Regions from separate parts of the Photobacterium sp. MCCC 1A19761 genome, predicted to be linked through region 1. Evidence: riboswitches for the same ligand, from Rfam matches in the RefSeq annotation. Region 1 holds a riboswitch; each other region holds the start of a gene.

Evidence for each region. A riboswitch is a leader RNA that binds a small molecule or an ion and turns the genes downstream of it on or off. The one in region 1 is predicted to bind thiamine pyrophosphate.
Region 2: it holds a riboswitch for thiamine pyrophosphate, as region 1 does, so the genes downstream of both, thiM (hydroxyethylthiazole kinase) here and thiD (bifunctional hydroxymethylpyrimidine kinase/phosphomethylpyrimidine kinase) in region 1, are expected to answer to the same signal.
Region 3: it holds a riboswitch for thiamine pyrophosphate, as region 1 does, so the genes downstream of both, thiB (thiamine ABC transporter substrate binding subunit) here and thiD (bifunctional hydroxymethylpyrimidine kinase/phosphomethylpyrimidine kinase) in region 1, are expected to answer to the same signal.

Annotation. Positions count from the first base shown of each region.
Region 1 is NZ_JAZGTF010000011.1:150,450-158,106, forward strand. It holds gene VV869_RS13545 (N-acyl amino acid synthase FeeM domain-containing protein) at 1-154, opposite strand, end outside; gene VV869_RS13550 (FAD-binding oxidoreductase) at 364-1,992, shown strand; gene VV869_RS13555 (VOC family protein) at 2,045-2,404, opposite strand; TPP riboswitch at 2,644-2,741, shown strand; gene thiD (bifunctional hydroxymethylpyrimidine kinase/phosphomethylpyrimidine kinase) at 2,811-3,656, shown strand; gene VV869_RS13565 (ABC transporter ATP-binding protein) at 3,656-4,429, shown strand; gene VV869_RS13570 (ABC transporter permease) at 4,422-5,270, shown strand; gene VV869_RS13575 (ABC transporter substrate-binding protein) at 5,307-6,248, shown strand; gene tenA (thiaminase II) at 6,274-6,939, shown strand; gene VV869_RS13585 (TetR/AcrR family transcriptional regulator) at 6,972-7,565, opposite strand.
Region 2 is NZ_JAZGTF010000010.1:220,313-227,969, forward strand. It holds gene VV869_RS12740 (response regulator transcription factor) at 1-697, opposite strand, end outside; gene VV869_RS12745 (sensor histidine kinase) at 694-1,866, opposite strand; gene VV869_RS12750 (GNAT family N-acetyltransferase) at 2,185-2,973, shown strand; TPP riboswitch at 3,039-3,136, shown strand; gene thiM (hydroxyethylthiazole kinase) at 3,346-4,131, shown strand; gene thiE (thiamine phosphate synthase) at 4,143-4,778, shown strand; gene VV869_RS12765 (DEAD/DEAH box helicase) at 4,929-6,128, shown strand; gene VV869_RS12770 (GlcG/HbpS family heme-binding protein) at 6,278-6,772, opposite strand; gene VV869_RS12775 (response regulator transcription factor) at 6,947-7,627, shown strand; gene VV869_RS12780 (sensor histidine kinase) at 7,605-7,657, shown strand, end outside.
Region 3 is NZ_JAZGTF010000021.1:115,635-123,291, reverse strand. It holds gene VV869_RS17810 (PhoH family protein) at 1-112, shown strand, start outside; gene thiQ (thiamine ABC transporter ATP-binding protein) at 217-945, opposite strand; gene thiP (thiamine/thiamine pyrophosphate ABC transporter permease ThiP) at 939-2,534, opposite strand; gene thiB (thiamine ABC transporter substrate binding subunit) at 2,548-3,501, opposite strand; TPP riboswitch at 3,640-3,747, opposite strand; gene VV869_RS17790 (DUF547 domain-containing protein) at 3,856-4,638, opposite strand; gene leuD (3-isopropylmalate dehydratase small subunit) at 4,780-5,382, opposite strand; gene leuC (3-isopropylmalate dehydratase large subunit) at 5,402-6,841, opposite strand; gene leuB (3-isopropylmalate dehydrogenase) at 6,865-7,657, opposite strand, start outside.

The DNA.
Region 1 (7,657 bases):
CAACAGTGGTATAAGCCTGATAGCGGATGTTATAGGCTGTGATTTTTGCTTCTTCCGTCACACAGAGCTGCGTGGTTAGCTTATCCAGTTCCATAAATTTTCCGGCGACATTCACGATTTCAGGCGATTTGCCGGTCCTTCTTGCTGTAAACACGCTTCTACCCTACGCCGAACCCAGACGCCGATTAAGTGGTTTATGGTCGTTCGAATGTTTTTTTGTGCATTTATTCAATCAAGTTCACATATCATTACCCTTACCACTGTCGCTGACGCTTTTTTTTTGCACAATGTAAATCTAACACTCTGTTTTAACAACCTTATTGATGAGCTAAGTATCGGTAAGACCCCGTGGGGAAAAGGGATATGGAACTACACACAGTATTAAGCAATATTTTCGCGGCTTCGCAAATTTCGCAGGATCCCGAAACACTGCACGAGTATAGCCTGGCTCTCAATGGGAGCCTCTGTACGCCGTCAGCCGTTGTGTGGCCAGAGAAGGAACCTGAGCTCATCGCCGTTGTTGAGGCTGCCAATCAACATCGATTCACCATTCACCCGCTCGCACAAGGAAAGAACTGGGGCTACGGCACCGCACAGGGAACGCACCCCCAGCAAGTGATCGTCAATCTCAGCCGCTTATCCCAAGTCCTCGAAATCAATGATGCGCAAGCCTATGTGCGGGTACAACCGGGGATCACGCAATCGCAGCTTTTCACAGCCCTGAAAGACGCGAAGAGTTCCTTACAAATGGACATCACCGCAGCCGGACTGCACACCAGTCTGGTCGGCAACATTCTGGAGCGTGGGTTCGGCCACACCGATTACTCGGACCGTTTCGGCCATGTACAATCCATGCGGGTGCTCCTGCCAACCGGCAAGATCATCACGACAGGCATGGGAATGTTTGAACACAGTGTCGCCCGGCATCTCTATCCCTACGGCACCGGGCCGGTTCTGCAGGGATTATTCAGCCAGTCAAACTTAGGAATTGTGCTCGAAATGACGCTGGCACTTCAGCCGAAACCAGCTTATCAGGCCACCGTCTTCGCTTTATGTCCGAGAGAAGGTGATGCGCCCGAAATGGTCGCCGCCATCGGCAAGCTGAAACTGGAAGGTGTGATCACCAGTGGCGTCCATACGGTCAGCATGACCCGAGCCATGGGTGAGCAAGCCCGTCAGGCACCAGGTGCCTGGATCCTCACCACCTCCCTGGCCGGGCCGAAAGGTGTGGTGAAAGCCCGCTATAAACACGTCAAGCAAACCTTAAAACAGCAGATCCCGGGCGCAAAAATTCTGTTCCTTGATGATTTTCGCTGGCGAATGCTGTGCAAAATCAATCAATACTTGAAATCCCCGATGATCGATAGCCTGAAACTGGTGCTGGACCTCAAACTGGGCGTTCCATCCGATGCGGCCATCCAGACCTTGCTCGATCATCCGGCGGCCAGTTCCGCAATGAAAACTTCAGAGTTTCCGGCGAATTTTCGCTGGATCTGTGCGGTGAGCAGCCATTCACGGCAGAATATCTCCGAAATGCTCAGTATCTGCCGCCAGCTATTCCGTGAATATGGCTATGAAGAGCGCTACAGCATGACCAATGTCAGCGAGCGTGCCGTGGTTCTGATTGCCAATATCCGTTTCGGCAAAAACGAATCAGAAATTGAAAAAGCGACCCGCTTCCATCAGGCCATAGATGCAGCCCTGCTGTCCGCCGGATTTTGTCCATACCGCAGTGGTTCCGGACTGTTTGATACGATCAAACCATTCGTGAGAGATGAGAACCTGGCGCTTCTGGCCACACTCAAGCAGAGCCTGGATCCCAACAATATCCTGTCCCCGGATAAGTACTGGCTAGCGCACCCTGATGCCACGAAAGTGCCTGAAGCCGTTGAAGTCGCTGGAGCAGTTGTCGCTGGAGCAGTTAAAGCCCCTGAAACAACTCAAGCACTTGCAACAACGAAAGCGCTTGAACCTTCATCTGAGCCGTGTTGATCACCGGATCACGAACAACGCCAGGATTTCCCGCCGTTGCGGCGGGAAATCATTATTGATCTGACCACACTGCCAACTCATTGCCGCTCGGCTCAAGGAACTGAAAACGCCGTCCGCCCGGAAACGAAAAAATCGGCTTCACGATCTGGCCGCCGGCCGCTTCAACCTTAGCCTGGGTTTGTTCAAGATGGGCGCTATACAGCACGATCAATGCAGCGCCTTGCTGAGTCGATGATTTGAGCGGAGCACGGTAGAACCCGCCATCCAGTCCTTGATTGGTAAATGCCGTATAATCCTCACCATAGTCGGTGAACGCCCAGCCGAAAGCCTGCTGGAAAAACACCTTGGTTGCTTCCAGATCGGCCGCCGGAAACTCAATATAATTTATTTTGTCCTGATTCGTCTGACTCATGGTATGTCCCTGCCTGTGTGATGTCGTCTGTTACTTTACACGACCATTCAATCCGATTCATGTTCAACCCAATTTCTTCTCAACCTATTTTTTCTCAACCACAGACCACTGCGATGTAAAGTTCAGCGCTTGGTCAGAATAATCCCTTTTTCGGTTTGCTCCGCTGTGAAAAACAAAGGTAGAATACATCCGTTTCTGGCACGCAAAAGTGTGTTCAGCACAAATAATCAACAATTTAGGTAAGTTAGTCGGGGAGCCATAGGCTGAGACCACTTCGGTGGGACCCGTTGAACCTGATCCATTTAATAATGGCGTAGGGAACTAGCAACCGTGTCTCGCCCCTGCCCGCTCTCTATCGGGCAATCCCGGACACCTGCTACCCTGCGCGATATCGCCAGGGGTAGATATGGCCGTTCAATCAGCAGCTCAATCAAAAACACCAATCACGTTAACCATTGCCGGTTCTGACAGTGGCGGTGGCGCCGGTATTCAAGCCGACATCAAAGCTATCTCGGCCACCGGCGGTTATGCTTGCTCTGTCATTGCCGCCCTGACCGCACAAAATACCCAAGGCGTGACCGGTATCTTCAACATCTCTCCGGAATTTGTTGCCGAGCAGTTGGATGCGGTATTCAGTGATCTGGATGTCAAGGCGGTGAAGATCGGCATGCTCAGTGATGCCGTTATCATCCAAACCGTGGCGGATAAACTACGCCAGTATCAGCCTCAATTTCTGGTCGTTGACCCGGTGATGGTCGCAACCAGCGGCGATCTGCTGCTCCAACGAGATGCGATTGAAACCCTGAAATCAGCCCTGTTGCCGCTGGCAGATGTGATCACCCCGAATCTGCCGGAAGCCGCCGCGCTGCTGAATACGGAGATTCCACAGACCGAAGCCGATATGGCAGAGTTGGTCGAGGCACTGCGTGAATTGGGCGCTGGTGCCGTACTGCTCAAAGGAGGTCACCTGTCCCAAACACAAGAGAGCACCGATTTACTGATCAGCACCGATCAGGTCATCCGTTTCAGCCATCCACGGATTGACACCCACAACACTCACGGAACCGGCTGCACCTTGTCCGCTGCCATCGCCTCTTTCCTGGCGCAAGGCTTTGCGCTGAACGACGCCGTTCAACATGCCAAAACCTATCTCACCGAAGCCATCCGCCATGCCGATGAACTGCAAATCGGCACCGGACACGGCCCAGTCAACCACTTCTTTCACGGGCACTACCAGCCGGAGCGAGCATGATGTTATCGCCAGCTGTCGGGGAGCATCCGTCCCCGGTTTGCGTCAGCCTGAATCATGCCTCGCTTCGTTACCGGGATACGGCGACCGCCGTTTTCGATGATCTCAACCTGACCTTACCGGCCGGACAATGGACTTGTCTTCTGGGTAAAAGCGGCTGCGGTAAAACCACGCTGCTGCGTCACCTGGCCGGGCTGAGTGGTGATGCGGTGATCTGGCAGGGACAGTTGCTCACATCTGATGCGCAACCATTGCAAGACCGCGTGGCCTATATGGCGCAGCAAGATTTGTTACTACCCTGGCTGTCTGTGCTGGACAACGTGTGTCTCAGTCAGCGTCTGGGTTCAGACGCCGCAACACCGGATGTAGCCCGGGCGATGTCATTACTGGAGGCGGTCGGTCTGGCAGATTTCCATGCCGCCAGACCAGATCAACTTTCCGGGGGGATGCGGCAGCGGGTCGCCCTGGCTAGGACCCTGATGCAGGACAAGCCGCTGGTCCTGATGGACGAGCCCTTTTCCGCACTCGATGCTGTCACCCGCCACAAGCTACAGAGCCTGGCCGCCGAGTTATTGCAGGATCGTACCGTGCTGTTAATCACCCATGACCCACAGGAAGCTCTGCGTCTGGCACATCACATCTACCTGATGTTCGGCAGCCCGGCACAGCTGGCCCGATTGGATGTCCCGCAATCCATGCCGCCGCGATCATTTGACGCGCAAATGGCTGCCCACCAGCAGATGATTATTGACCAACTGGAGCGTGACTATGGCTGACAGCCTCCCTCAGGAAACCATCGACTCCGTGTCCGAACGGCCATTACAACCGCTTCAACAGAGCCCGAAGTCGGCCCCAGCCATCAACCGGGGCGGATTTTCCCGAAAAGTGGCGCGGGTACTCATCAGCTTCGGGGTGATTCTCGGTCTGTGGCAGGCCGCCGTGGTGTTGTTTTCACTGCCACCTTTTATCCTGCCGGGACCGGTTGCAGTGCTGAACAAACTAGTCGCCCGGTTTGATGTGCTCTGGCACCACACCCTGGTCACCAGCACCGAGGTATTATTCGGCCTGTTACTGGGGTTGGCGATGGGGCTGTTTTTCGCCCTGCAAATGTTGCTGTTTGCCCCGTTGCGCCGCTGGCTGCTGCCGATCCTGATCACCAGCCAAGCCATTCCGGTCTTTGCGATTGCGCCGATCCTGATGCTATGGCTCGGTTACGGCATTGCCTCGAAAGTCGTTATGGCCGCCCTGATCATCTTTTTCCCCGTCACCACTTGCTGTTACGACGGGTTACGACAAACGCCGACCGGTTATCTGGATCTGGCCCGCACCATGGGTGCCACGCGCTGGCAGTTGCTGTGGCAGATCCGCCTGCCTGCTGCCCTGCCGGCACTGGCTTCGGGTATTCGGGTTGCTGTGGTGGTGGCCCCAATCGGCGCAGTCATTGGCGAATGGGTGGGTTCGAGCGAAGGGCTGGGCTATCTGATGCTGCAAGCCAACGCCCGCATGTTTGTCGATGAGATGTTTGCCGCCCTGTTCATCCTGGCATTTTTCTCCATCAGTTTTTACTTCATTGCCGATGGCCTGCTGAAAAAAGCAATTCCGTGGCAAAACCAATAACATCCGTTACATAGATAACATCAACAGGAAATTCATATGAAAAAGCAGTTACTTCAAAGCGTTGCCGCGATCTCCTTATCGCTGGCATCGTTCCAGGCGGCCGCTGAAAAGGTCACCTTAATGCTCGACTGGTTCGTCAATCCAAACCACGGCCCGATTATTCTGGCCCAGGAAAAAGGCTGGTTTGCCGAGCAAGGACTGGAAGTGGCGATTCAGGAGCCGGCTGATCCCAGCATTCCGGATAAACTGGTCGCTGCCGGGAAAATTGATTTGGCCGTGTCCTATCAAAGCACGCTGATCTCCAGCACCGCGGCTGAACTGCCATTGGTCCGTTCAGCCACCCTCATTTCCGGCCCGCTGAACTCACTGATTGTGCTGAATAAATCAGGCATTCGCAGCCTCGCGGATTTGAAAGGTAAAAAGATCGGCGTCGCAATCGGCGGCAGTGAAGACGCCACCATCGGCACCATGCTTGCTTCAGATCAGGTGTCGATGGATTCCGTCAAAATCATCAACGTCGGCTGGGCACTCTCCTCCTCGCTGGCATCCGGCAAAGTGGATGCGATTTGGGGCGGCCTGCGCAACTTCGAGCTGAACCAGCTTGAGCTGGAAGGCTATGAAGCCACCGCCTTTTATCCGGAAGAACATGGCGTCCCGCCATATGATGAGCTGATCTTTGTCGCCAATAAACACAAATACAATCCGGAAACCATCAACAAGTTCAACAAAGCGATTGAAAAAGCAACCGTGTACTTGATCAATCACCCAGAGAAAGCCTGGCAGGAATTTGTCGCCTACGCACCAGATACCCTCAATAACGATCTGAACCGTCGGGCTTGGGAAGATACGCTGACCCGTTTTGCCCTGCGTCCGGGTGCTGTTGAGCTCAAGCGTTATGACGACTATGCCGCCTTCATGATGCAGCACAAGATCATTCACACGCTCCCGCAAGCCAAAGATTACGTCCTGACCTACTAACGACATTGCATTAAGGAACACACCGATGAATCACAAAGACCTGATCAACGCCTGCCGGGACGACTGGCAAGATTATATCGAGCACCCGTTTGTTCAGCAGCTGGCCACTGGCGAGCTGAATAAACACGCCTACCTACACTACCTGAAACAAGATTTCCTGTTTCTCAAACACTACGCGCGAGCGTTTGCCCTGGCCATTTTCAAATCCCGGACGCTGGAAGAAATGCGGGAGCCGCTGCCAAGCCTGACCGCCTTGCTGGATACGGAAATGAACCACCATGTGGAATACTGCGGCCAATGGGGCCTGACCGAGTCTGATATGGAAGCGGAACCGGAAGATTTCGGCACCGTGAGTTATACCCGTTATGTCTTGGATACCGGGATGGCCGGCGATCGGGTCGATTTGTTCGCCGCCCTAGCCCCTTGCGCCATTGGTTACGCCGTGATCGGACATCAGCTCATCCACCGTGAAACCACACGTCTGGAGGGGAACCCGTATCGCAGTTGGATTGAGCTCTACAGTGGCGACGATTTCCAGGCAGGAACCCAGGAAACCATCGCACGGCTGGACCGCATGCTGGCAGAGATCCCACTAAGCAGTACGCGCGGACAGCGACTGTGTGACATTTTTCGCACCGCCACCCGGATGGAAGTTGCGTTCTGGCAGCAAGGCATGAATGCCGCCCGCTAGCAACACCAGCACCACTTGTCAGGCTCCTTGTCTCAGGGAGCCTGAACCCGCTGCGCCTGAATCACCTGCATCAGCACCTGCATCGCATGTTCAATCATCTCGTACTGCCTCGCCTTGCCCAGAACACGGATCCCCTGCATCTGCAACACCAGAAAGTGGCTGAATACTAATGGATCCAGAGCCGGACTGATTTCCTGGTGCTGCTGCGCGGTTTCCAGAGCCTGGCGAAATCGATCCGACAAGGTCTGATAAAGCAACCCGCCAGTTTTCAGCACGTCATCATCCCGGAACGCCCGCTCCAAAATGGCATTCTGTACAAAACAGCCGTAGGGTTGTTCCTGCTGTAGTTGGGCAAAATCTTTCAAGTAATCAATCAACTGAGCCAATCCGGCCGATTCTGGAAATGCCCGCGAGATTCTGGGAAATGAGATTTTGTACAGGTAGTAATCCAGTGCTTCCCGGTAAAGCGTTTCTTTGTCGGTATAGGTGTTATACAAGCTGAAGCGGTTGATCCCCAAATGGTTCACCAAATCAGCGACCGATGTATCGGCGTAGCCCTGCTGCCAGAACAGCGCCATTGCCTCGAGGAGTTTTTCCTCGCGGTCAAAATTCTTGGTACGGGCCATGTTGTCCTCTCTTGACGGCTAAACAAGCGATCTTTTTCTTGACCGATCATTCTGATATAGATTAGATTTTAATCTAAACGATCGTTCTGATA
Region 2 (7,657 bases), on a different contig from region 1:
CGCGATGGATCAGCTCGGGCAAAAAGCGATAGCCGATCCCCGGTTCGGTTTTGATAAACCGGGGCTGGTCGGCATCATCATTTAATTTTCGCCTGAGCTGGCTGATGAAGATCCGGAGGTAATGGGTATCGTCCTGATGGGTCTCTCCCCAGATATCGCGCAGCAAGTGATCTTGCTTGACCAGCTCCCCGGCATGGCGGGCCAGCGTCGAGAGCAGGGCGAACTCTTTTTTCGACAGGCAAAGCGGCTGGTGGTTGAGCAGCACCTCGTGGCGTTCGATATCCAGGGTCATTTGTTCAAACACCAGCTTGTTCGCCGGCTTTTCGGCAGGGATGAGATCGCGTAGCAACACTTTGATGCGGGCCATCAGCTCGCGGATCCCGAACGGCTTGCTTAAATAGTCGTTGGCGCCGAGCTCGAGCAGGCGGACTTTTTCATCCTCTTCATCCCGGGCAGTCAGCACCAGCACCGGGGTGGACTGGTCACGCCGCAGGCGTTGCAGCAAGTCGCTGCCGTCCCCGTCCGGCAGACCCAAATCCAGAATAATCAGGTCGGGTGCCGCTGTGTTGATTTTCGCCTGCGCCTCAGCCAGATTTGTTGCACTGACGGACTGAAATCCTTCGGCCGAAAGGGCAATGCGGATGAAAGTCTGGATTTGCGGCTCATCATCAATGATGAGGATGGTGTAGGGCGTCATGACAGATCCTCGCGGCGGTGCTCTTTGTGGTATAGCTCTTTGTGGCATATCTCTTTGTGACAGGGCTCTTTGTGACAGAGCTCTTTGTGACAGAGCTCCTCGTAACAAGGAAGCTGGATTCGGATGGTGCAGCCGTGGTCAACCGGCACAATGGCAATGGTGCCCCGGTGGGCGTCGATAATACTTTTAGTGACGGTCAGGCCCATCCCGGATCCGCCGTCTGCCTGATTTCCGGGGCGCTGGGAATAGAACAGGTCAAACACTTGCTGATGCTGATCCGGCGGGATCCCCGGACCCTGATCGCAGATATCCAGGGTTATCTGATCGCCGTCTTGGTAGACCTCAACCCTGACTTTCTCCTGCGCCGGAGAATAAGCAACTGCATTATCAATGACATTGAACAGCGCCTGTTCCAGCAGGGAAGCCTGAACATGCACTCGGGGTAGATCCGGGATGATGTGCAAAACAATCCGATCGCTGCGCTCCCGGCGGCAGGCTGCATGTACGATCGGGGCAATCGACTGTTCCGTCGTTTGCAACGTGACTTGATCCCATTGCAGTTTCGTCGCCTGTAGCAGGTTTTCGATATAGTGATGCAAGCGATGGCTTTCATCCATCGCACTTTGTAGCAACTCTTCCTGTTGCGGCTCTGTCAGCTTGCTGCGATACGCCTGCAAGGTGCTGAGTGTCCCGATGATGGTCGAGAGCGGCGTACGCAGATCATGGGAGACGGACAGCAGAATGTTACTGCGCAGGGTTGCTTGTTTCAGCGCCTGCTGCTGACGGCGGTAGTGCTCGGCCAGCTGGCTGGTGATCAGGGCAACGAGCAGGAACACCCCCAGGTTCATGATGTCACTGGGGTGGAACATCTGGAGGGAAAAGCGTGGCGCAGTAAAGAAAAAGTTGAAACTCAGCGCGCTGCACACGGCGGCGGCGAAGGCTCGGAACCGATCCCCATGTAAAGCCACCCAGACCACACCGAGTTGCAGGATCAGCAAAACTGCCGCGGTGGAGTGAAGCCAGTGATCAAGCAGGGCACTCACCGCCAGCGCGGCGAGGGTGGTGCCGGCCGAAAACAGCCACGGCTTGGTAAAATGCCGTGTACCGGCGCAATTCGCTTGGGTGAAATGCCGCGCCTTGATTGTCTGTTGGGGTGCAGAGGCTTTCATAACTTGGGGTCGTTGACTGAACATGGGGTGACTTTATCAGAGTTCGGGGAATGCTGGCCGTAAAGAAAGCGTAATTTCTTTTGAGTCAGCAGGTTAACCGCGGCAATAGCGATAACCTATCCTCCGAGTTGAGAGCAAATTCAAGTTTCCAGGCTGTACTTCTGTTTGTCTCTCAATATTGCTGTGATGTGAAATCAGTGTCACTTATACTGAGCCCGATTTTGATTGCAGCTGCAATCTCTGTTGTGCTGACGCTTCGCCGGATAGTCCGATACGGTTTAGTGTCATGCATTTCAAATAAGAACAAAAGGAATTGATTTGATTTATCAAAATAACATTCGTCAGTTTTATGAGGTTGAAGTCGCGTACAGCCGCTTTAATAATTTGCGCACCTTCTCGACCGGACTGCCCAGCGAGATGCGGGTGATCGAACAAGCGGGCATGACGGTCTTTGTTGATCCCACTCGTCCGTATGATAACCGGATCCTCGGGCTGAACACGGACAATGAAGTTCACCTGGAGACTGTGCTCGGCGAATATCCCGAACCGATTGCACCCTATCTCGAACTCGAACCCGAAGCGGTGTCGCAGGTGCTGTCGAACCGGCTGGTATCGCTGGGCTATCTGCCGGTGTTGTCTCTGGAATATCTGGCGTTACCTCTGGAGCGTTATGATGCCGCACAGTGCCCGACGGATATTCATGTCGAGCGGTGGGGACCGGAACGCGCGGATGATTTCCTGGCGCTGCTGAAAACTTCCGGCGTCCAGTGCAGCGATGAGATTTGGGCGCTGAAACGCCAGTTTTACTGCACCGAGCAGTTTCGCTGTTTTGTCGCCATGGTCGATGAGCAACCCTGCGCCTGGGCCACATCATTCATCGAGCAGGGGACCGCGCTGCTGGCTAATGCTTATACCCAGGAAACGAGCCGTGGACGGGGATGCCAGACGGCGTTGCTGCATGCCCGTGCCAGAGACGCGCAGTCACTGGGCTGCACTGACTTGCTGACGGATGTGCTGCCGCAAAGTCAGAGCGCGCTGAATTGTAAAAAACTGGGCTTCTCAACCCTGACGGTGCGTTCGATTTGGGAGCGGACTGTCGCGGGATAAGCTATTGAAGTGGCTGAAAGTGCAACACGGCTTGTTGCGCTTTCAGTCAATATTGATATCATCGCGGGAAATAGTCGGGGAGCTGGAAGGCTGAGATCGCATTGCGAGACCCGTTGAACCTGATTCAGTTAACACTGGCGTAGGGAACTATACCGCTTGCGATGGAAGGTATCATGCCTTCGCCTCAATACATGGATCGCCGGGCGCTGTTCTCCCTTTCCAGCCCGATGTATCTGCCTGATGAATCCAGCCTTCGTGTGTCGTCAAATGGCTGTTTCCCGCTGACATCGTTTCTGATCAGGTATTCCCCTAAATGAACCGCTCACCGGTGAGCGTGACAAGGCCGCGTCACAGCGACGTCTGAGGAAGCATATGAATACCGAAACTATCGTCTCCGCACTGAATGCCGTGCGTCAGCAAAAGCCGCTGGTGGTCAATATCACCAATTACGTTGTCATGAACAACACCGCCAATGCGTTACTGGCACTGGGTGCATCCCCGATCATGGCGCATTCGCGTGAAGAAATGGCTGAAATGATGCGTTTTGCCGGGGCGTTGGTGGTGAATATCGGCACCCTGGATAGTGTCTGGACGCCGCGCATGGCTTATGCCGTTGAGCAAGCGAATCGACATGGCAAGCCGGTGGTGCTGGATCCGGTCGGTTGTGGGGCCAGCACTCTGCGTACCCAAGCGTCGCGTCAGATCGCTCAGGCGGCAGCGCAGCTGATCATCCGCGGCAATGCCTCGGAGATTATTGCGTTGGCCGGAGAAGCAGGCCAGAACAAAGGGGTGGATGCTCTGGACAGCAGTGAAGCTGCCGTAGGGGCGGCGCGTCATCTGGCCGAGGTCTATGGTTGCAATGTGGTGATTTCAGGCGCGACCGATGTCGTGGTGACCGCGGATGGCGAGGTTCGGCTGCGCAACGGCCATGCCATGATGCCGTTTGTCACCGGGATGGGCTGTACGCTGTCGGCACTGACCGGCGCTTTTGCGGCAGTGGGCGAAACCACTGGGCTTGCCGCCGCCGCTGTACTGGGGGTTGCCGGAGAAATTGCCGCCGAGCAGTCCGCTGGGCCCGGAAGCCTGCAGCTTAACCTGCTTGATGCGCTGTATCAGCTCGATGAAGCTACGTTGCGCCAGCGCCTGAAGTTGGCATAAGGAAAGTTGTTGTGAACCCATATCGTTTATATCTGGTGACAGACGATCAGCAAGATCTCGCGACCCTGACCTCGGTTGTGGCACAAGCCGTTTCAGGCGGGGTGACCATGGTGCAGGTGCGGGAAAAGCACGGCGATGTTCGTGCGTTTATCGAGCGGGCACAGGCGGTGAAAGACATCCTTCGCGGCACGGGTGTGCCTTTGATCATCAATGATCGCGTCGACGTCGTCCTGGCGGTCGATGCCGATGGTGTCCATCTGGGACAGTCCGATATGCCTGCGGCACTGGCGCGCCGATTAATTGGGGATGACAAGCTGCTCGGCTTGTCGATTGAAAATGAGCAGCAGCTCATTGAAGCCGAATCGTTGCCGTTGGATTATCTGGGCCTGAGTGCAATTTTTACTACCCCGACCAAAACCGATATCAAAAAAGCCTGGGGCATTGACGGACTGGCCATGGCGATTGCCCAAAGCAGTTATCCCATCGTTGCGATTGGCGGGATCAACGCTGCTAATCTTGAGGCGGTGGTGGAAACGGGCGTTGACGGGATTGCGCTGGTCTCAGCCATTTGCCATGCCGACTCACCACGTGATGCGGCTGCTGTTCTGCGGCAACAGCTGGCTGCGCAGGAAACCGTGCGTGAATGACTCCCGGTGATCGACGCTTGTCCCTGAAGTCGGTCATTTCACGCGGAAAAATGCTCAGCGCTTGCCTAGGTTCATGATAGAATCCCGTGCTTACTTGTGTTGCGCCGGTTTCAGGCGCGACCTGATTGTTTGATGAACCTGAGGCGATCCATGCCATTCTCTAAACTTGGACTGAGCAAACCACTGACGCAAGCGGTGGCAGCGCTCGGTTATACCCAACCGACCACGATCCAGGCCAAAGCGATCCCGGTGATCCTGGAAGGCAAGAACCTGATTGCCGCTGCGCAAACCGGCACCGGTAAAACGGCCAGCTTCGTGTTGCCGATCCTGGAAAAGCTGAGCCAGGGACAGACGAAAAAGAAAAAGCGGATCCGGGCACTGATCCTGGTCCCGACCCGCGAGTTGGCCATTCAGGTTGAAGAGAAGATCACCCAGTATGGTCAGCACCTGGGGCTGACGTCGCTGGCGATGTATGGCGGGGTCGACGAGCAGCAGCAGAAACAGCGTCTGATTGAAGGCGTGGACGTGTTGGTGGCAACGCCGGGTCGTCTGCTGGATTTGTATGGCCAGCGGGCTGTGTATTTCGAAGAAGTCGAAATGCTGGTGCTGGATGAAGCCGACCGCATGCTGGATATGGGCTTTATCGATGATCTGAACAAGATCCTGGATCGCCTGCCGGAAGACATTCAGCAGTTGCTGTTCTCCGCGACGCTGTCGCGCAAAGTGCGTGATTTGGCGAAATCTGCGGTGATCGATCCGCATGAAATCACCATCGCCGCCAATCAGGCGTCGAAAGCCAATATTGAACAGTGGTTGATCACGGTTGATAAAGATAAAAAGTCGGCTTTGCTGAGTCACTTGATTCTCGAAAACCAGTGGGATCAGGCGCTGATTTTTATCGAAACCAAACACGGCGCGGCAAAGCTGGTGTCCCAGCTGGAAAAACGCGGTATTGCAGCGGAAGCGTTCCACAGCGGGCGCAGCCAGGCCGCACGGGCTCAGTTGCTGGAAGATTTTAAAGCCGGTAGCCTGAAATATCTGGTGGCAACCGGGGTTGCGGCGCGCGGGATCGACATCGAAGAGCTGTCGCGTGTGGTGAACTATGATCTGCCGTTCCCGGCGGATGAATATGTCCACCGGATTGGCCGGACCGGCCGGGCAAATGCCTCGGGTGAGGCGATCTCGTTTGTCTCGAAAGACAACTTCAAAAACCTGTGCATGATCGAAAGCCGCCTGGGCCATCTGATTGATCGCCGGGAAGTGGAAGGATTTGCACCGAAAAAACCGGTGCCGATCTCGATTCTGAACTATGTCCCGAAAAGCAAGCGTCAGCCGCAGGACAAAGGCTGATGTAGCTCTTACTTCATGTAGCCTTTACTTCATGTAATCCGGACTTCAACGAAAACAGGCGCTCAATCGAGCGCCTGTTTTTTATCGGGTTTGGCACAATCCATCGGCGCGGGTGGTTGATGCCTAATCATGTTGTTAGGGCGGTATGATTACAGCACCTTGTTGATCGCGGCTTCAGCACACTGCACATCCAGGTGGCCACCCGGCGCGCCGCCGACACCAATGGCACCGATCACCGTATTGTTGACGGTCAGCGGCAGGCCGCCAGCCAGGAGCAACAGGTTGTCATCCATATCTTTCAGCGGTTGCAACATCGGCTTATCCGCGATGGTTTTCATCAGGTTGGCCGTCGGTTGTTTCATGCTTGCGGCGGTGAAGGCTTTTTTGCGCGAGCTGTCGAGGGTGTGTTTACCCGCATTGTCTGCGCGAAGCTGTGCAATGACGTTGCCGGTGACATCCACAACGGTGGCGGTGACTGTGTAGCCTTTGGCTGCACACTGCGCAACAGCCTCCTGGCTCAGCGCAAATGCCGTGGCTGATGAGATTTGGGCAATCGAAATCGTGGCTGCCTGATTCTCAGCACTGGCCTGGAAAGACGTTGCAGCCAGACCTGCGAAGATGGTGCTCAGTAGCGTTGTTTTCAAAGATGTCATGTGATCCTCCATGAATGGGTGATGTTTGGGTATGTGCTGTCAGGTTAGCGACATCGGGATTGCCGGAGGCTTTCAGGAACATTACAAGGTTGTAATGTTCCTGAAATTCGCCCAGAAAAGCTGGTACAGTGAGCGGGTAATTCCCCACACAGGTTGATAGATTCAGTGAACGTATTACTGATCGAAGATGATCTGCACATCACCCGGTTTCTGACCCAGGGCTTTATGCAGGAAGGTTACACTGTGACTCAGGCAGGCGATGGCGTTGACGGGCTGCATTATGCGACCACCGCCCACTATGACGTGATTGTGCTGGATTTGATGTTGCCGAAGAAAGGCGGGCTGCAAGTGCTTGCCGAGCTGCGCGGCATGGGGCATACCACCCCGGTGATTATTCTCAGCGCCAAACATTCCGTTGAAGAGCGGGTGCTGGGGCTTCGCTCCGGCGCGGATGACTACCTGGTCAAGCCGTTTGCCTTTTCCGAGTTGCTGGCCCGTTGCCAGATCCTAACCCGCAGAAGCCAGTCTCAGGCCGCACCTGCGCATCAGCTCAGTTATCACGATCTCACCCTGGATTTACTCAAACATACCTTGCACCGCGGCGGACAGCCGATCCCACTCAATCAGCGGGAGTTTATGTTGATGCAGTTGTTGTTGCAGCACCCGGAAAAAGTGCTGTCGAAAACGGCAATCCTGGAGCAGGTTTGGGGCTATCAGTTCGATCCGCAAACCAATGTGGTTGATGTACTGGTCTGCCGCCTGCGCGGTAAAGTGGATAAGCACTTTGACTTACCCTTGATTCACACCATCCGAGGCGTCGGCTATGTCCTCAAAGCAGAAGGTTGAAGTTGCCCTGGCTCTGACTCAGCGCCAGCT
Region 3 (7,657 bases), on a different contig from region 1:
GGGCCTGACGTATATCGTTGAGCGATTCAAGAATTTCGAGGGAAGTGCCAACGTGTACCTGAACGGCGTGGTGCGCAGTCGCCTGGCCGAATTTGCCGAAGAGAACCTGTAACCCCGGTTGCGGGCCGGCCTTTCATCCACTGATATGAACGCCAAGGAGCAAGGGGAACCCTTTGCTCCTTGTGATTTTCAGGGACTGCTTTTCAGGGAGTGCGGTTAAGCCCGTCCGAGGTAGCGCTTGAGCGCGTCATGCTGCGGGCTCTCCAGCACCTCGCGGGTCGGGCCGACGACCTGGATCTGGCCCTGGTTGATAAAGGCGCAGCGGTCGGCAATCTTCAGTGCTTCTTCCGGACTGTGGGTGATCAGCAATACGGTGGTGCGGTGTTCCCGCGCCAGGCTTTTCACCAGTGCCAGCATTTCGTTGCGCAGCGCCGGATCCAACGCGGAAAACGGCTCGTCGAGCAACAGCAGCGGGCGGTTGCGCAGCAGGCAACGCGCCAGGGCAACCCGTTGTTTCTGGCCGCCGGAGAGCTGCTCCGGCAACCGGTCGAGATAAGGTTGGATCCCGACCCGCGCTGCCGCCACCACGATCTTCTCTTTATCCTCATGGGTCAGCTTCAGGCCGGGGTGCAGCCCCAGACCGAGGTTGTCGAACACGCTCAGGTGCGGAAACAGGTTGTGGTCCTGAAACAGCAAGGACAGTGGACGCTCGGACGGCAGCTGGCGCTCGATGCGCTGGCCGTTGATGATCAACTCGCCGCTGTCAGGCGTCAGGAAGCCGGCCACCATCGCCAGCAGGGTACTTTTCCCAGCGCCGCTGGGCCCGAGCAGGGCGACGATTTCGCCGGCCTCGACGTTCAGATCAAAGCAAAACAGGGTGCGCTCACACTGGCGATCGCGGCCCGGTTGGACGTAACTGTGGGTCAGTTGGTTCAGGGTTAACATCTTGGGTTCCGAATGAGCAATTTTTCCACCAGGGTAAACAGGCCCAGGCTCAGCAGCAGCAACACCAGCGCGGCCACGGCTGCTGCGTCCATCTGGTAGCTGCCGAGGAGCTGATACAGATACAGCGGCAGGGTCTGGAAGCCCTGGCTGCCGAACAGGGCGATCGCGCCCAGATCGCCCAGCGACAGCACAAAGCCCATCGCCAGCGCTTGGGCGATCGGCTTACGCAGGGCCGGCCATTCAACCAGCCGCAGCCGGGCCCAGCCCCGCATGCCGAGGCTATGGCACAGCGGGTTGTACTGCTGGGCGATGTGCAGCATCGGCTGGCTCAGGGTTTTGATCACATAGGGCAGGGCCATCAGGGCATTGACGCAGACCACCACCCAGAAGGCCGCGGCGAAGACGTCGGTGAACTGGCGCAGCAGGAGGAAGATCCCGGTGCTCAGTACCAGCCCCGGGGTGACCAGGATCATGGTGCCGATGAGCTCGATGCCGTCGGCCGACAGGCCGTGATGGCGCAACCGCCACTGACGGCTGGCCAGCAGGATGGTCACCCCGCCCAGCAATGCCAGCAGGCAGGCCAGCGAGGCAATCTTGAGGGACGTGCCAACCGCCTGCCACAAATCGGGGTTGCTGAGTAGCGCCGGGAGTTGCGGGTTCAGCCCGGCGCTGACCACGGCCAGCAGCGGCGGCAGCACCAGCAGCAAGGTCAGGCCGATCCACAGTCCGTCCCAGGCCCGGGCCTGCCAGCTGTCGTGCTGCGGCGGCAACGGACGTGCGGTCGCGCCGCTCTGGGTGGCCAACGGCTTGGCAAACCGCTGGCTGAACAACACCAGGCCGCAGCAGATCAGCATTTGCCACAGGGCCAGCATGGCCCCGCCTGCCAGATCAAAGTCATAACGCAGCGCCTGGTAGATCGCCAGCTCAATGGTGGTCGCCTTGGGGCCGCCGCCGAGCGACATCACCACGGCAAAACTGGTAAAGCAAAGCATGAACACCAGGCCGATGACCTGCGGCAACTGCTGGCGCAACCGCGGCCAGGCGATCAGGCGGAACTTGCTCCGGCCGCGTATCCCTAAATGGGCGGCCAGCTGGTGCTGCTCGTAGGGAATGCCGTCCAGGCTCTGGTACAGCAGCCGGGTGGCCAGCGGCAAATTGAGAAAGACGTGGGCCAGTAAAATGCCGTGGAGCCCATAGATGGAAAACGGCATCGACCCGCCCCAATTTTCCAGCCACTGGGCCAGCAAACCGCTTTTACCGTAAATCGCCAGCAAGCCGAACACGGCAACCAGCACCGGCAGCACCAGCGTCATGGCAAACAGGCGCAGCAACAGCTGACGGCCGGGAAAACGGCGGCGGGAGAACGCATAGGCGATCGGAATGGCCGGAACAATGCTCAGCAGTGTGGACAGGAATGCCTGGTAGAAACTAAAACCGGTGATATGGCGCAGGTAGGGATCCTGCCAGATCAGCCACGGGCTCAGGGCGTGGGCCTGGCTGATCAGGGCGCTCAGGGCACTGACCACCAGGACCACAATGAACCCGGCCGAGATCAGGCCGGGCAGAACTTGGGTTACGCGGGTATTCAACAGAGTCTCGCTATCAACGGGTCAGTGCATGTTGCCATTCACGGATCCATCCACGTCGGTTCGCCGCAACATCCTCTGCGGTAAATTCCAGTGACTTGGCCGGCACCGTCAATTGCTCAAACCCTTGTGGCAGGGACTGTTTGATCACCGGATACATCCAGTTGCCAGTCGGGATTTCGGTCTGGAATTGCGGCGTCAGGATAAAGGCCATGAACTGATCGGCCAGCTTCTGGTTGTGGCTGTTTTTCAGCTTGGCAGCCACTTCCACCTGCATATAGTGGCCTTCGCTGAAGTTCGCCGCTTTGTACTTGCTTTCGTTCTCGGCAATCAGGTGATACGCCGGGGAGGTGGTGTATGAAAGCACCAGATCCGATTCGCCCTTGAGGAACATGCTGTAGGCTTCCGACCAGCCCTTGGTGACGGTCACGGTCTTCTTCGCCAGCTGCTGCCAGGCGTCGCTGGCTTGCTCGCCGTAGACGGATTTCATCCACAGCATCAGGCCCTGGCCCGGGGTGGAGGTGCGCGGATCCTGGTAAATGATGCTCAGATCGTCGCGCTGAACCAGCTCTTTTAAGCTCTTCGGCGGATTGCTCAGCTTGCTGCTGTCATAAATAAAGGCAAAGTAGCCGTAGTCATACGGGACAAAGGTGGTGTCCTGCCAGCCGTTCGGCAGGGCCAGCTTGCTGGTGTCGAGTTGGTGCTCGGCCAGCAGGCCGGTATTTTTCGCTTCGCTGATCAGGTTGTTATCTAGCCCCAGCACGATATCGGCCTGGGTGCTTTTGCCTTCCAGGCGCAGACGGTTAAGGATGGAAACGCCATCGTCCAGGGCGACAAATTCCAGATTACAGCCGCACTGGGCCTCGAAGGCTTTTTCAATCGCCGGGCCCGGTCCCCAGTCAGAGGCAAACGAGCTGTAGGTATAGACGGTCAGGGTGTCATCGGCAGCCCAGGCAGAGCCGGCGGCCATCGCCAGTGTTAAGATCGACAGGTGTTTTTTCACGGTGCGCTCCTGATACTCTTGCGTCCTGCAAGAGAAAAAATCGGTTGAGCGGCTTAGGGTTGAGAAGGGCTCGCGGCATCGTGCAGCGACTTGGAAAAGCAAAGGCACTTCAAATCATCTCAATTCCTACGCCAGCATGATCTGGTTCAGGTTCAATGGGTTCTGCGTTGGCAGTCTCAGTCTGAGCGGGCTCAGACACCCCATGAGAACAGCCGGTATTGTAATCCGCCCGGCGGTGGGTTGCCAGCTTCTCGGGATCGACCGAAAACCCAGGCACTTTAGAACGAAGGCCCAGGCGCGCTAGACCGGAGCCGCCGTCTGTTAACGGGCCTCGTTCAGGGCCCAGTTATAGTCGTAGCTGACGCGGTTGAGCGTCACGGGTTCGCCATCCCGGTAGCGGTTGAGGTGGCGCTGCAACTGGTCACGGGTGCCGAAATCGCTGCCGTACCAGTCATAAATTGACGACAGGCGTACTTGGTTGTCTCGCACTGCGACGCCTTTGTCGCTGTTGATAAAACGCCGGGCACTTTGCTCAAGCAGGGCTTCGGCATTGGCGGCGGTAAAGGCCTGCGGCTGAAGATCCGGGCAGCCGAGGCTGGCGCAGTTCACCACGTAATGGATGCGCGGATCCTGCCAGATTGGGCGCAGGATCCGGTGTTCAATGTCATTGAGGGTCAGCGCTTTGCCGTTGATGGTGATGACGGCGTCATTCCAGGGCCCGAAGCTGAACAGGCCGCCGAGTTTGGTGATCGAGCTCACCGGGTAGTTATCGAGGATCAGCCTGACGGTGAGGGCATTATACAGGTTGACCCAGTAGGCAAATTGCTCGCGGCGGTTGAGCTGGCGCGGATCGCGCTGGCTCAGCTCGCGCAGGTAGCGGCCCAGCTCGTAGCGGTCGGCATCGCTGACCTGGCGGTAGCGAAACAGGGTTTGGGTCGGTTGGGGGACGAGATAGGTATCGAGCAGCTGTTGCCAGCGGCTGTGGTCGACCTGCACAGTGCTGGCGGCGTTATGCGGTTGCCAGTACGGCCAGAGATCGGCTTTCGGGGCGGCAAAAGCACCGGCCGAGAGGCAGAGCAGGAGCAAGGAAATCAGGAGTCGCATAGGGTGTCCTTTCGAGCAGGAAATATGTATCCATTGTAGATGACCTGCGAGTGGCTGATTTATTTCAATTTTCTGTGAAAATTTCCAGGGATGAAAAAGCCCCGGCGCGGTGGCCGGGGCGAGGATGGATGATATCAGTAATCAGGCCAGAAATGCCGGAATATTGCGTTCATATTCCGCGATTTTATCCTCATGCTGCAGAGTCAGGCCGATGTTATCCAGACCGTTCAGTAGGCAGTGGCGGCGGAACTCGTCGATTTCAAAGGAGTACTGCTTGCCGTTGGCGGTGACCGTCATGGCTTCTAAATCCACTGTGATTTCCGCACCTTCGTTGGCGGTGACGAAGGTGAACAGTTCGTCGACTTCGGTGTCGCTCAGGCGCACCGGCACCATCTGGTTGTTGATGGAGTTGCCGTAGAAAATGTCGGCAAAGCTCGGCGCAATCATCACCTGGATGCCGTAATCGGCCAGTGCCCACGGGGCGTGCTCGCGGGATGAGCCGCACCCGAAGTTCTCCCGTGCCAGCAGGATACTGGCACCCTGATAGCGCGGCGCGTTCATCACGAAATCCGGGTTCGGTTGCTCACCGGCATCATCTAAAAAGCGCCAGTCATGAAACAGATGCTTGCCGAAGCCGGTGCGGGTGACTTTCTGCAAAAACTGTTTCGGGATAATGGCATCGGTATCCACGTTGGCAGCATCCAAAGGCACTACCAGGCCGGTGTGTTGTTTAAATCCTGTCATTGCTTTCGTTCCTTCTGAATTACGCAGTCGCGGCTTCTGGTTCCAGCGCGCGGATATCGACAAAGTGACCGGCACAGGCAGCAGCGGCGGCCATCGCCGGGCTGACCAGATGAGTACGGCCGTCACGGCCCTGGCGGCCTTCAAAGTTACGGTTACTGGTCGAGGCGCAGCGCTCGCCCGGGCCCAGGCGGTCATTGTTCATTGCCAGACACATGGAACAGCCCGGCAGGCGCCATTCAAAACCGGCTTCAATAAAGATTTTATCCAACCCCTCTTGTTCGGCCTGCGCTTTGACCTGCTCAGAGCCCGGTACTACCAGCGCTTGTACATTCGGCGCGACCTTACGCCCTTTGGCGACGGCAGCGGCGGCGCGCATATCTTCGATGCGCGAGTTGGTGCACGAGCCGATAAAAACTTTGTCGATGGCAAAATCAGACAGCTTCTTGCCCGCTTCCAAGCCCATGTAGGCCAGGGCTTTGGCGGCGGATGCCTGTTCGACCGGGTCGGCGAAATCACTCGGGGCCGGGATCGGCTCATCGACGGCAATGACCTGGCCTGGGTTGGTGCCCCAGGTCACTTGCGGTTTGATGTCTTTGGCTTCTAAGGTCACCTCGGCATCGTATTCGGCGCCGGCGTCGGTTTTCAGGGTTTGCCAGTAGGCCACGGCGGCATCCCAATCAGCCCCGGTCGGGGCAAATTTTCGGCCCTGGACATAATCAAAGGTGGTTTGGTCCGGGGCGATCAGTCCGGCTTTGGCGCCCAGCTCAATGGCCATGTTACACACCGTCATCCGCCCTTCCATCGACAGGTCGGTAATGGCCTCTCCACAGAACTCAACCACATAGCCGGTGCCACCGGCGGCGGTGGTTTTGCCGATGATCGCCAGCACGATATCTTTGGCAGTAATGCCCGGCGCGACCTTGCCTCTGACCTCGATTTTCATCGTTTTGGCACGGCCTTGCTTCAGGGTCTGGGTTGCCAGCACGTGTTCGACTTCGGAGGTGCCGATGCCGAACGCCAGCGAGCCGAACGCGCCGTGCGTGGCGGTGTGGGAGTCGCCACAGACAATGGTCATGCCCGGCAGGGTGATGCCCAGCTCCGGACCCATGACGTGGACGATGCCCTGGTATTTGTGGTTCAAATCGTACAGGGTGACGCCGAACTCCTCACAGTTCTTGGCCAGGGTTTCCATCTGGATCCGCGCCATCTCGCCCGAGGCTTTGATGTCTTTGGTTTGGGTCGAGACGTTGTGATCCATGGTGGCGAAGGTTTTACTGACCTGGCGCACCTTGCGGCCTTTTTCGCGCAGGCCGTCAAAGGCCTGCGGCGAAGTCACTTCATGGACCAGATGACGGTCGATGTACAGGATCGGGGTTTCGCCTTCCGCCGCGACCGCAACGTGGGCATCGTAGACTTTTTCGTAAAGCGTCTTCGGCGCTTTTGCTTCTGTGTTTGACATTGCTCGGGTGCTCCTCGTTCTGGTTATGCTTGGCGGATGTAGGCGGCAATCTTGTCGCCCATCTCGCTGGTGGACAGCGCCGGGTGAGTGCCGGCCAGATCGGCGGTCAGCTCACCGGCTTCCAGCGCCTGCGAGACGGCCTGCTCAATGGCGCGGGCCGCGGGCTCTTCACCCAGGCTGTAGCGCAGCATCAGCGCGGCGGACAGGATCTGGGCCACCGGGTTGGCAATATTTTTCCCGGCGATGTCCGGGGCGGAGCCGCCGGCAGGCTCGTACATGCCGAACTTGTCCTGGTTCAGGCTGGCCGAAGGCAGCATCCCCATTGAGCCGGTGATCATTGCGCATTCATCCGAGATGATGTCGCCGAAGATGTTGGAGCACAGCATGACGTCAAACTGGGACGGATCTTTGATCAGCTGCATGGTGGCGTTGTCGATGTACATGTGGCTCAGGCTGACGTCCGGGTAGTCCCGGGCGACTTCCTCAACCACTTCGCGCCACAGGATTGAGCTTTGCAGCACGTTGGCTTTGTCAATTGAGCAGACTTTCTTGCCGCGCAGCAGCGCCGATTCAAACGCGATCCGGGCGATCCGCTCAATTTCATAACGGTGATAAATTTCGGTATCAAATGCCTTTTCCTGGGCCCCTTCGCCCTCGCGGCCTTTCGGCTGGCCGAAGTAGATCCCGCCGGTCAGCTCGCGCACCACGACGATGTCAAAACCGCGCTCGGAAATGTCGGCCCGCAGCGGCGAGAAGCGCTCCAGACCGGCGTGGATCTGCGCCGGACGCAGGTTACAGAACAGCTGGAAGTGCTTG